Regions from separate parts of the Nonomuraea sp. NPDC049625 genome, predicted to be linked through region 2. Evidence: riboswitches for the same ligand, from Rfam matches in the RefSeq annotation. Region 2 holds a riboswitch; each other region holds the start of a gene.
The links. A riboswitch is a leader RNA that binds a small molecule or an ion and turns the genes downstream of it on or off. The one in region 2 is predicted to bind cyclic di-AMP.

Region 1 (3,035 bases), on a different contig from region 2:
CGCCGCCACCGGCCGGACCAAGGTCCTGATGGCGCACGGCGCCTACCACGGGGCGGACCCCTGGTGCACTCCCTCCCTGGCGGGCACGACGCCCAACGAGCGGGCCGACCTCGTGGAGTTCACGTACAACTCACTCGAGTCCTTGGAGGCCGCGGCGGCGACCGTGGAGGGCGACGTGGCGGCGATCATCGTGACGCCGTTCAAGCACGACTCGTTCGAGGACCAGGAGCTGGTGGAGCCCGCCTTCGCGCGGGGCGCCCGCGCCCTGGCCGACCGGCTCGGGGCCGCGCTGGTGATCGACGACGTGCGGGCCGGGTTCCGGGTCGATCTGCGGGGTTCCTGGGAGCCGTACGGGGTGCGGCCCGACCTGACCGCCTGGTCGAAGGCCATGGCGAACGGCTACCCGATCGCCGCCGTCACCGGCACGGACGCGCTGCGCGGACCGGCGCAGACGCTGTACTCGACGGGGTCGTTCTGGTTCTCGGCGGTCGCCATGGCGGCGGCCAAGGCGACCATCGAGACGCTGCGCGACACGGACGGCATCGGCGCCATGGAACGCGCGGGCACGCAGCTCCGCGAAGGGCTTTACGCGCAGGCCAAGTCCCACGGGTTCGTGGTGAACCAGACGGGACCCGTCACGATCCCGTGGCTCAGCTTCGACGGGGACGCCGACCTCTCCGTCGCGATGTGGTGGAGCGACGCCTGCCTGCGGCACGGGGTCTACCTGCACCCGTGGCACAACTGGTTCATGTCGGCCGCGCACACGGAGGCCGACGTGGCCAGGGCGCTGGAGGGCACGGACCAGGCGTTCGCGGAGACCCGTGCCCACTTCGGCTAGGGAGCGGTGAGCTTGCTGATCTCGGCCACGACGGACGGCCAGAGCGGGCGCGGCAGGTCGTGGCCCATGCCCGGGTAGGTCACCAGCCGGGCGCCCGGGACGGCCGCGGCCGTGGCCTGGCCGCCCGCGACCGGGACGAGCTGGTCCGCCTCCCCGTGCAGCACCAGCGTGGGCACCCGCACCCCGGCGAGCCCTGCCGTGCGGTCGCCCGAGGCCATGATGGCGGCGAGCTGCCGGGCCGTCCCGCCGGGGTCGAAGCAGCGGTCGAACGCGAGTCCGGCCAGCAGGGTGATCCGCTCGCGGTCCAGCTCGTATCCGGGCGAGCCGATGACCGACCAGGTCAGCACCGCCTGGGCCTGGACCGCTTCGCGGTCGGCGGGGGGCGCGGCCATGAGGGTGGCGAGCGCGGCCTCGGTGGGCGGGGCCGCCGAGGGGCCGGGGGTGGACATGATCGAGGTCAGGGTCAGCACCCGGTCCGGGTGGCGGATGGCCAGCGCCTGGGCGATCATGCCGCCCATCGACGCTCCGACCACGTGGGCGGCCGGCCAGCCCAGCGCGTCCATGAGTCCCGCCGAGTCGTCGGCCAGGTCGTCCAGCAGATACGGCGAGGGCGCCCCCATCGCGGGAACGCCCTTGTCGTGGAAGTGTGTGGAGAGACCGGCGTCGCGGTTGTCGAACCGTACGACGTGGTGTCCCTGGTCCGCCAGCAGCGCGCAGAGCCCTTCATCCCAGTGGATGAGCTGCGCGCCGAGCCCCATGATGAGGAGCAGGGGGCGCCCCTCGTGCGAGCCGAAGCTCTCGTAGGCGATTTCGATGCCGTTCGCGGCTACGCGGGTGGTCACGAGGACCAGAATGACATTCTGGTCCAGGTCCGTAAAGTTCAGCCCTTGAGAAGATTGCGGACGCGGTCGCTGGCGAGCACCACGCCGCCGCCCACCGCGGCCACGGCGCTGGCGACGACGGCGCCCGTGCTGGCGCTCCACTCTCCGGCCTCGCGCGCCGGCGCCGGCACGGCCGCACCGGCCGCCGGGGGCTCGGCCGGGTTGTTGTCACGCTCGGACCAGGCGCCGGTCGAGAACGGGACCGGGTAGTTCTTCTTGCCGGGACCGTTGCCCCACTTGGTGATGACGTAGTCGACCTTGATGTGGCCCTGGCCGCCGACGCCGTCGACGCCGAGCGTCTCCATGTTGAACGAGCCGCCGGTCAGCTCCGCGAACGTCTTGCCGTCCAGGTCGAGCATGACGCCGTTGTTGGAGGGCACGCCCGGGCCGCGGTCGCCGACGAAGAAGGGCAGCTTCTTGCCGTCGTGAATCACGTATCCCTCGGTCATGAGCGGCCAGCTCGGGCTGGCGGCCAGACCTTTCTGCATGGGCTTGCCACCGGCGGGCAGACCGGTGTCCCCGGCGCGGCCGGAGGAGTCGTCCCAGAAGTACGAAGCGGTGGTCGAGCCCTTGAGCAGGACCTTCTCGTCCGTGTTGGAGTCGGCGTGGGCCGCGGTGCCGGCGATGGTGAGCGCGCCGACGGTGGAGGCGGTGAGCAGAGCGAGGGTACGCAAACCAGAACGTGCAGACATGAAAGTACAGTCCTTCGCGAGGGGGCAGGGGGATTGCGCTCGCTGAAAAAGGGCGTAGCAGGGCAAAGCACCTGACAGGGGGAAAGCTACGCGGAGCGCGAAACGAGCCTGGAGAAGGGACCGCTCAGAGGGCGGCCGTCATCACGCCGTATGGGTGTTCTACGTGATCATTCAAGTTCTGCATATGTCCTCTCCATCTCGCCTACCGGGTTAGCTGACGGGTTCGGGCGGTGGAGTTGCCCTACCGACACAAGGTCGGATTCACCCCAGGGAGGTGGGTCCCCGGCTCCCGAGTGATCGGGATTAGGCGCCAGCCGGCTGGTTCCCTTGTGTGGTCCACGCCACCGGCTGGTAAGTGGGCATCACTCTAACCACGTATTCCGGACAAACACAAACAGTTCGTCATGAATCGGTGTAAAGATCTACCTGCCTCCGGCATAGAGAAAGGGGGCACGGCATGGCCGTACCCCCTTGAAATTCCCGGCCTCAGCCGCCGCTCTTGCGCCTGAACGATCTTTTACTCGCAGCCGGACCGTGCGCCCCGTGGATCTTCGATGGGTCGCCGCCCTTGCCACCCGCGCCCGAGTCCGCGTGCTGGTTACGCTTGCGCTCCAGCGCCTCGCG
Region 2 (3,035 bases):
GTACGCCGAGCGCGCGTACGGACGCGTTCTGCAGGCCCATGCCGCAGGCGAGCAGCACGATGAGGGCCGCCTGGGACCAGGTCGTGCGGTGTCCGGCCGTGAGGGCGATCGCGAGGGTGGCGGCGACGAGGAGCGCGTGTACGGCGGTGGCGGCGGCGAACGCTCGTCGCGGGTTCGCGGTCCGCCTGATCACCCGGCCGGCGCTCCAGGCGCCGGCTCCGAAGGAGACGAGGGCCGCCGGGGAGGCCCATCTGGACATCTGGGCCTCCCCGGCCAGGGCGAAGCTGAGGAAGACGATGTTGCCGGTCATGTTGGCGACGAAGACGCGGCCCAGGCCGAGGAAGCTGACGGCGTCGACGAGGCCGGTGACGAAGGCCAGGAGGATCAGCAGGGCGGGCAGGACGCCGTGCGGGTTGGCGCCGCGCGGGAAGAGCCCGTCGGCGACCCGTCGCAGTCCATTCCGGACCAGCCTTCCGGGGCGTCTGCGCGCGGCTGGCATGGTGGGCGGCTCCTTGGCGAGGTCGCGGGCGGTTCGCCTCGGGTCTTCCCCGGTGACGGGCCGCCGCACTCGCGGGGGTGAAACGCGACGGCCGAACGGCACCGGTCGCCGGGTTCCGCTCGGCACGCCGCCGCACTCGCCGGGGGTGAAACGCGACGAGCGCGCGTCCCGTTGCGGGACGCGCGCTCGTTCGGCGCTGGGGGAAGGCCGGCCAGGAGGTGCCTGGGGGAGTCCGGTCAGTAGGCGCCTGGGGGAAGTCCAGCCTGGAGGGGGACAGTCCGGTCAGGAACGGTACTGGGGGTAGCCGTAGCCGACGACCTGGGACTTGGGACGGACGCGCTCCTCGACCTTGCCGTTGCCGGTGTTGCCCTCGACGGTCGAGATGGTGCCGTCGCCGTTGTCCTTCTCGACGAACCCGACGTGCTTGATGTCGTTGAGGTCCTTGCTGCCGCTCCACGAGAAGTACACGATGGCGCCGGGCTTGGCCTCGGTGCCGAAGCGGTGGTTGGCCTGGAACCACTTGGCGTGGGCGACGGTCCAGGCGTCCCAGCCGATCTGCGAGCGGGCGCCGGTCTGGTCGCCCACCCAGGAGACGAACATCGCGCACCAGGCTGCGTTCAGGTAGTCGGCGCGGCTGCCGCCGTCACGGGCGATGGTCTCCGCGGCGCGCTGCGAGTTGGCGTACCAGCGCTGGAACTTGGTGCCGCCGCCGGCCGCGTTCTCGGTGATGCCGACCTGGGACTTGGCGAGGGCCAAGACCTCGCCGGCGGTGACGCCGGCCTTGGCCTCGCGCGAGCGCTCGGCGTGGTCGGCGACGGTGGCGGTGCCGGCGACGGTGTCGATCGGCTGCTTGTCCGCTGCGGTGGCGCTGGTCATGTGGGCGCCGAACGCGGTCCCGAGGATGGTGGCGCCGAGAAGGGCGCGGGCGATGTTGGTCTTCGCAGCGGAGGTAAAGCGGATGTTGGCCATCGAGGGGGTTTACTCCTTGCTTCCATGCCGCTTACCGGGTTAGCTGACGGGTTCGGACGTGGAAGCTGCCCTACGGCACCGAAGTGCCGATTCACCCCAAAGGACGTGGGTCCCCGGTTCCGCCCGAGGGCGGATTCAGCGGTCACAGGACGTTCCTGTGATGTGTCTTGCGATGGTCGGACAAGTCCGGACAAACCGGACGTATGTCTCAAGAATGCCTCAAACGTAATGCATAAGGCAAGAGCGTTACAAATCGATAAAGGCCCAGCTAGGCGACCTGCCTGCGAGCCTCGGCCAGAAGCCCCATCATGGCAAGGGATTCGTCGAGCGGCATGATCGAACTTTCGGTCCTGCCTTCGGCCGTCGCGGCCCGGACCTCGCGGAGCTCCCCGGCGTACCCGTTGTCCGCCGGATCGAGGATGTACTCCTCCGGCTCCATGGAGGGCCCGGAGAGCAGAATCCGCGGCGTGGCCCAGAACGGTGCCTGGAGGTCCGCCCGCATCTGAGTTCCTACAACACTGGCATGGTTCGGGTAATTCCCGAGCAACGAAGTCTCCACGAGAGCCTTCCTGCCACCGGGGTAGAGCAGCACGCCGCCGGCCTCCGCGTCGACGCCGTTGGGCGCCAGAGTGCCGGTGATCCGCAGGTCGGAGGGCATGCCGAGGATCAGCTGGGCCAGCCCGAACGGGTAGATCCCCAGGTCCAGGAGCGCCCCGCCGCCGAGCTCCGGCGCCCACAGCCGGTGCTCCGGGTCGTAGGACTTGGCGAAGCCGAACGAGGCGTGCACCGAGCGGAGGTCGCCGAAGCGCTCGTCGGCCGCGATCTTCTGGACGAGCGGGTTGAACCGCATCCACATCGCTTCCATCAGGAACACGCCCGCCTCGCGCGCCAGGCGTACCATCTTCTCCGCGTCGTCCACGGTGGCGGCCAGCGGCTTCTCGCACAGCACGGCCTTGCCCGCGGCGATGGCGACCTCGGCCACCTCCAGGTGCTGGGCGTGCGGCGTCGCCACGTAGATCGCGTCCACGGCCGGGTCGGCGCAGAGCCGCTCATAGGAGTCGTACGCGGACTCCGCCCCCAGCGTGGCGGCCAGCGCCTGCGCCCGCCCCAGGTTCCTCGATCCGACGGCGGCCACCCGCATGCCCGGTTCGGCCGCGATGGCCGCCCCGACGGTCCGCGCAATATTCCCTGTCGCCGCTATGCCCCACGCAAAATCCCGCACGCGGGAGATCGTAGACGAGTCAGGTCATGTTGAACGTGTCGGGGTCGGGTCCGATCCGCTGTCCCCTGTTCATCGCGCCGATGGCGGCCATGTCCTCGGCGTCGAGGATGAAGTCGAAGACGCCGATGTTCTCGGCGATGCGCGCCGGGGTGACCGACTTGGGGATCGCGACGTGGCCGAGCTGCAGGTGCCAGCGGAGCACGATCTGCGCGGGCGTCTTGCCGCACTTGTCCGACAGCTTGGCCAGCGCGGGGTCGTTCAGCAGGCCCTGGCCCTGGCCGAGCGGGCTCCACGCCTCGGTGAGGATGCCGTTGGCCTCGTGGAAGGCGCGCAGCTCGCGCTGCT
Region 3 (3,035 bases), on a different contig from region 2:
CGTGACGTGGGCTTCGACCACCTGCTCATGGGTGGCAAGCCGTACACGACCTCGTGCCCGCTGCCCTTTCAGGCCGACTCCGTGAAGACGGCCAGGGACGTGACCCGCTCGACCCTGAAGGGCTGGGGCCTGCACGAACTCAGCGACGACGCCGCGCTGGTGGTGTCGGAGCTCGTGACCAACGCGGTGCGCTACGCGATGTACGCGGCGGGACGGCGGGAGATCGAGCTCTTGCTGATGCGCGTACAGCCGCACGTGCTGCTGGCGGTGGCCGACCCCAGCGACGAGGTGCCGCGCCCCAAGGAGCCGGACTTCATCTCGGAGAACGGGCGCGGCCTCTACATCGTCGAGACCTACAGCCAGTGCTGGGGCTGGGACCCGCTGGCCCGCGGCGGCAAGGCCGTGTGGGCGCTGTTCCGCACCGAGCCCTGATCGGTCCCGTCACTCTCCGGTCACCCCGTCGATGCGCTCGCGCAGCAGATCCGCGTGACCGTTGTGCCGCGCGTACTCCTCGATCATGTGGATGAGGATCCAGCGATGGGTGCATTCCTGGCCTCTGTGGTCACCGACGGCGTCCAGCGGCCTGGCGTCCGAGATGGCGCGGGCGCGGGCGACCTCCTCTTCCCACGTGACGAAGGCCTCCTTGACGGAGGCGGCGTCCACTTCCTTGAAGTCGGCGTCGTTGTCGCGGTCCTTGTCCCACAGCTTGGGGAGGTCCTCGCCGTTCAGCACGCGGCGGAACCAGGAGCGTTCGACGTTCGCCATGTGCCGGACCAGGCCGAGCAGGGACATGGTCGAGGGTGAGACGGAGCGCAGGCGCAGCTGATCGTCCGACAGGCCCGCGCATTTGACGGCGAGGGTGCCGCGGTGCCATTCGAGCCAGTTGTTCAGCGTGGTCCGCTCGTCGCCGGTGAGAGCGGGCGGGATTCGGGTGTCAGTCATGATGTCCGACCTTATCCAGCTCAGTACATCGAGATGTGGACGTGGTCGTAGTGGTTCTCGGTGACGCTGCCGCGGTCCGACATGGCCCGCCAGCCCGAGCCCATGTTGATGCGCTGCTTCCAGATCACGTACTTGACGCCGAGCTTGCCCTTGTTCTTGAGCGCCCAGTCCGCGATCCGGTCGCCCAGGGCGTTGTTGATGGCCGCGGGCATCGTTCCGCCGGTGCTCATCATGAAGTCGCAGGCGCGCCCGAGCGGGTGCTCGCCGCTGGAGCCCGAGCGGAAGCAGCCCACCGTGTACGGCAGCTTGAAGTTCTTGGCCAGCTCCGCCTTCATCAGCCGCGTACGGGCCGTGATGTTGTCCGAGCCCGAGGGCAGTTCCGGTGCCCAGCTCCCGTCGGACTTGCGGCCGGGACCGAGCGGCACGAGGTCCTGGAGCTTCTTCCTGATGTCGTCGATGATGTCCTCGGCCTCGGAGCGCTGTTCGGTCACGTCCTTGGCGTCCACGCCGATCTGGGTGGCCAGCGCGGCGGCCTCGTCGGAGGCCTTCTTCTTGTCGTCGCGGGCCTTGGCCACCCCCTGGACCAGAGCCTGCTGCTCGGCCGTCAGCTGTTCGAGCAGGGCGGCGCCGCCGCCGTTCTGGACCATCAGGACGGAGGGCAGCGACGGGTCGTGGTTCTGGTAGCGCATCCTGGCGAGGTCGCCGACCCGCTGCTCGGCGGCGGCCAGCGTCTTCTCCGCGGCCGCCAGCCGCTCCTTGGCCGCCTTGGCGGCGGCCTGCGCCTTGGCCAGCTCGACGCGCTTGAGGTTGTACTTCTCGATGAGCTTGTCGATCTTGCTGTTGAGCTGCTTGAGCTGGGCGCGGAGCTCGGCCTCCGACGGCTTGGGGGCCGCCGAGGCCGCGGTCGCCGGCAGGAGGGCGACGGCTGCGGCGGTGACGAGGCCGATGGCAAGAGTCGCGGGGGACGGAGCCGCCACGTGGATGTTCCTCTCCCTCTGCCGGCCGGGTTAGCTGACGGGTTCGGGCTGGGAGCTGCGTGCCCTACCACCGAAGTGGATTCACCCCAGGTGCGGATGGGTCCCCGGCTCCCGGGCGACTCGCCCGGGATTAGGCGTGTGCCTGCTGTTACGGCCAGGCACAAAAGGGATGTTAGTGGTAGATCACGAGTAACGCGACCCCCATTAGAAATCTAATAGTGATCTACCTGTGATCGAAGCATCCGGGCGGCCTCCTCCGGCAGCACGTCGTTCACGAACGCCCCCATCGCGGACTCCGACCCGGCCAGGTACTTGAGCTTGCCCGGCGCCCGCCTGATGCTGAACAGCTCCAGGTGCAGGTAGCCGAGCTCGCGGTCCTGCCGCACGGGCGCCTGGTGCCAGGCCGAGATGTACGGCATCACCACGCCGAACAGGTCATCGAAGGCCCGCAGCACCGAGGTGTACAGGGGTGCGAACGCCGACCGCTCCTCCTCCGTCAGCGCGGCCAGATCGGGCACCTGCCGGTGCGGGTAGATGTGCACCTCGTACGGCCACCGCGCGGCGGCCGGCACGAACGCCGTCCACAGCTCGTTGGAGGCCACCACGCGCGTCCCCGCGGCCCGCTCGGCGGCCAGCACGTCGGCGAACAGGTTCCCCTTCGAGTAGCGCCTGGCGGCGGCGAGCTGGAGCCTGGTCCTGGGCGTGACGTACGGGTAGGCGTAGATCTGGCCGTGCGGGTGGGCCAGCGTGATGCCGATCTCCTCGCCCCGGTTCTCGAAGCAGAACACCTGCTCCACGCCCTCGATCCCGGACAGCTCGGCCGTCCGGTCGGCCCACGCCTCCATGACCAGCTCCACCTGGCCGTCGGAGAGCTGGGAGAACGACGACGAATGCTCAGAGGTGAAGCAGACCACCTCGCACCGCCCCACTCCCGGCCGGACCTCACTCAGGCCCCCCGCGTCTGTATAAGTCCCGAAATTGGTGGAGAAGGAGGGGAATCGGTTCTCGAACACCACCACGTCGTAGTCGTACGCCGGGATCTCCGACGAGCGCGTTTCCGACGACGGGCACAGCGGGCACTCGCTCGCCGAACCGGTCGGCTGGAACGTGCGCGTC
Region 4 (3,035 bases), on a different contig from region 2:
TCCTGCTGCTGAGGCGTGGGCTTCACCGGCAGCTTGACCTTCAGCTTGGCGGCCACGTCGCGAACCTGCCCGTCGAGCATGTCGTGCTGAGCCGCGATCTCCTTGCTGACCTGGCGGACGCGGGCGCTGTTGGCGCGCTGTATCGCGTCCTGGGCCATGGGCATCTCCCACAGGCTGGCGAGCCGGACCTTCTTGATGAGCTCCTGGTCGGCCTCGGACAGCGGTCCCCACTTGGTCTGCCGGGTGCGGGCCTCCGGCTCGTCCTCCACGGGTTGGACGGTGGGCGCGTCGGTCGGTCCGGTCTCGACGGCGGTCGGCTCGGTGCTGAGGCCGGCGGTCGGCTCGGTGCTCAGGCCGGCGGTGTCAGAGACGGGCGTCGGCGTGTAGCCGGCGCAGGCAGTCAGAGTGCAGAGGGCGGCAATGCCGCAACTGATGAGAGCGCGACGGCTGTCGAGGAGTCGCATACGCCGTCATCCCCTTCCGGTCCCTTGGACGCGGCCTTCGTGAGTGGCGCCGGTCACTGAGGGATACGCGGGAGGGTGCGGGAGTGTTCATGGCATTGTGCAAGATTTGCATTGGGCAAGACTGCCGGGGTCCGCTGAGCCGTTGTCCGAGGCGGCCTTCACCGGTGCCATCCGTGACCGGCGTCCACCGCGAGCTCCTCCGGGCCGAGAGGAGCACGCGGGGCGGCGTCCACCCGATCGCGGTGCGGACCCGCCGTGTGGGCTCAGGCCGTGGGACGGCCCAGGCCGCGCAACTGGTCGGCGGTCAGCGCGGAGACGTTCTGGTCGACAGGGACCTCGGAGTACTGGTGGATGGCCCAGGACTTCCAGTCGGCAGGCGGGGTGATGGCCCCCTTGGCCTTGCTGTAGTGGGCGACCCACAGCGGGTACTCGGACAGGCCCTTGCCGTACTTGTTGGCGAAGTTCCAGCCGCTGTAGAACATCGGGGTGATCCCCGTCTTGTCCTTCACGTACGACAGCCACGTCTTGGCCCAGGCGTTGACCTCGGCGACGGATCTGCCGTTCGCGGTCTCCAGGTCAAGGACCAGCAGGTCGCCGGCCTTGGCGGGCTGCGAGTTCACCACGGACAGGAAGTGCTCGGCCTCCGCGATGGGATTGTTGCGGGGATGGCCATAGTGGTACGCCCCGCGCACGATGCCCTTCTTGCCCAGCTCGCGCCAGTGCCTGGCGAATGAGGCGTCGCGGAAGGACGTGCCTTCTGTGGCTTTGATGATGCCGAACTTGGCCGGGCTGGCATTCCAGTCGTACAGGGGCTCGTAATTGGAGATGTCCAGGCCGTAGATGAGGGCTCCGGCTCCATGACGAGTCGCCTGCACCGGGCTCTGCTCGGTGGGCGATGCGAATGCGAAGGTGGTGATGGCGGCGGTTGCGGCGAGGATCGCGACGGCGACGGCGAAGCTGAGGTATTTGGTGAGGAGATCGCGGTGATTCTTGAGGATGTAGGCGATTGTGGCAAGCCGGGGCTTGGACATGAGGCATTGACTCCTTGCTTCCATACCGCCTACCGGGTTAGCTGACGGGTTCGGGCCTGGAAGTGCCCTACCTGGCGCAGCCTGGGCTGGCGTCCGATTCACCCCAAGAACGTGGGTCCCCGGTTCCGCGAGGCGCGGATTCGGCGGCCGGACGCTGTCCCCGAAGGGCTTCTTCGGGCAGCGCGCGGTCCGGTCAACGAAGCGGCAACGATGCGGCGAAAGAGCGCCACATCCGTGCCGCAACTAGGCAAAAGATAGACATATATCCATAGATGGTGCAAGTAGTGCAAATCCGATTCGCGGGTGTCGGCGACCGGGCGGCGCTGAAATGCCGTGCCTGTAGGGATTCTGGTGCTTGGCAAAGAATCGGGGGAGTCGCTTCCGGGCCTTTTTATGATCTCGGCACGGGTGGGGCAGGCCATTCATGCGTTGCCATTGTGACCAAACGCCGTTCTATGGGTAATCGTGACTCCAGCCATCGTTTGACGTCCGCGGCGCCGTCGGGCACGCGGGAGCCGGGCAGGTGGGCGGGCTCCAACTCTCCGGGGGTCCGCACGTCGATCGGCCCCGGCGGGTCACGGGATCCTGGCGGGTCACCGGATCCCGGTGCGTCGCCGGATCGCGGCAGGCGTCCTGGTGTCGCCGGGGCCGAGGGTGGTCAAGAGGGGGCCTCGTCGGGGGTGGTGATGGGCAGGCCGGCGTCGGCGGCCCGGGAGTAGGCGTCGTCGATGTGGACCACCTGGCGGCCGCCGCGGGCCAGCAGGCTCGCGGCCGCCGCGGCCCGGTAGCCGGTGCCGCAGTGCACCCACACCGTTCCCTCCGGCACCTCGGCCAGGCGCTCCGGCAGTTCGGGCAGTGGGATGTGCACGGCGCCGGCCACGTGACCGGCCCGCCATTCGTTGCCCATCCGCACGTCCAGGACGGTCGGGCCACCGGCCGGTTCGCCCGCACGAGCGGGGGTCTGTTCACCCGTACGAGCGGCGGTCTCTTCGCCCGCACGGGCGGTGGCCCGTTCTCCCGCACGGGCGGTGGCCCGTTCTCCCGCGCGGGCGGTGGCCAGGTCGGCGAAGGTCGCGGTGGCCAGCTCGGCGATCAGGCCCGGGTCGTGTCCGGCCCACTGTTCGACGGTGCCGGTCGAGGCGGCGGCCGGGCGGTCTATGCCGATGCGGGCCAGCTCGCGCTGGGCGGCGGCGACCTGTTCGGCCGACTCGCCGAGCAGCGTGAGGGGCGTGCCCCACGGGGCCAGCCAGCCCAGCCAGGTCGCCATCGGCCCGTCCAGGCCGAAGCTGAGCGTGCCGGCCAGGTGCCGGTCCGCGAACGCCTTGCGTGAGCGCAGATCCACCACCCATTCGCCAGCCCGCAGGCGAGCCAGCAGCTCAGCGCTGTCGGCCGGCCGCGCCGGGGTCAGGTCGATCGGCTCCGCTCCGGCGGCGTTGCGCGCGCCCATGTGGGCGTAATAGGCGGGGTAGGCGTCCAGGCCTTCCAGGATGTGGGTGACGAAGTCGTCGGCCTCCATCCGCAGCACCGGGTTGACGTCCTT

Region 1: linked by a shared signal. The riboswitch ahead of AB0J87_RS54270 (hypothetical protein) and the one ahead of AB0J87_RS11170 (CHAP domain-containing protein) in region 2 are both predicted to bind cyclic di-AMP.
Region 3: linked by a shared signal. The riboswitch ahead of AB0J87_RS52120 (hypothetical protein) and the one ahead of AB0J87_RS11170 (CHAP domain-containing protein) in region 2 are both predicted to bind cyclic di-AMP.
Region 4: linked by a shared signal. The riboswitch ahead of AB0J87_RS41100 (GH25 family lysozyme) and the one ahead of AB0J87_RS11170 (CHAP domain-containing protein) in region 2 are both predicted to bind cyclic di-AMP.

What each region holds. Positions count from the first base shown of each region.
Region 1 covers NZ_JBFAOQ010000021.1:54,006-57,040, reverse strand. Annotated here, with positions in the region: gene AB0J87_RS54280 (aminotransferase class III-fold pyridoxal phosphate-dependent enzyme) at 1-838, shown strand, start outside; gene AB0J87_RS54275 (alpha/beta fold hydrolase) at 835-1,680, opposite strand; partial or broken gene AB0J87_RS54270 (hypothetical protein) at 1,932-2,207, opposite strand; cyclic di-AMP (ydaO/yuaA leader) riboswitch at 2,596-2,731, opposite strand; gene AB0J87_RS54265 (DUF5302 domain-containing protein) at 2,898-3,035, opposite strand, start outside.
Region 2 covers NZ_JBFAOQ010000002.1:810,161-813,195, forward strand. Annotated here, with positions in the region: gene AB0J87_RS11165 (YoaK family protein) at 1-499, opposite strand, end outside; gene AB0J87_RS11170 (CHAP domain-containing protein) at 782-1,468, opposite strand; cyclic di-AMP (ydaO/yuaA leader) riboswitch at 1,482-1,619, opposite strand; gene AB0J87_RS11175 (Gfo/Idh/MocA family oxidoreductase) at 1,737-2,690, opposite strand; gene AB0J87_RS11180 (aldo/keto reductase) at 2,710-3,035, opposite strand, start outside.
Region 3 covers NZ_JBFAOQ010000019.1:8,854-11,888, forward strand. Annotated here, with positions in the region: gene AB0J87_RS52110 (ATP-binding protein) at 1-432, shown strand, start outside; gene AB0J87_RS52115 (DinB family protein) at 442-942, opposite strand; gene AB0J87_RS52120 (hypothetical protein) at 963-1,919, opposite strand; cyclic di-AMP (ydaO/yuaA leader) riboswitch at 1,925-2,066, opposite strand; gene galT (galactose-1-phosphate uridylyltransferase) at 2,132-3,035, opposite strand, start outside.
Region 4 covers NZ_JBFAOQ010000012.1:110,893-113,927, forward strand. Annotated here, with positions in the region: gene AB0J87_RS41095 (DUF4142 domain-containing protein) at 1-464, opposite strand, end outside; gene AB0J87_RS41100 (GH25 family lysozyme) at 728-1,495, opposite strand; cyclic di-AMP (ydaO/yuaA leader) riboswitch at 1,507-1,651, opposite strand; gene AB0J87_RS41105 (MBL fold metallo-hydrolase) at 2,154-3,035, opposite strand, start outside.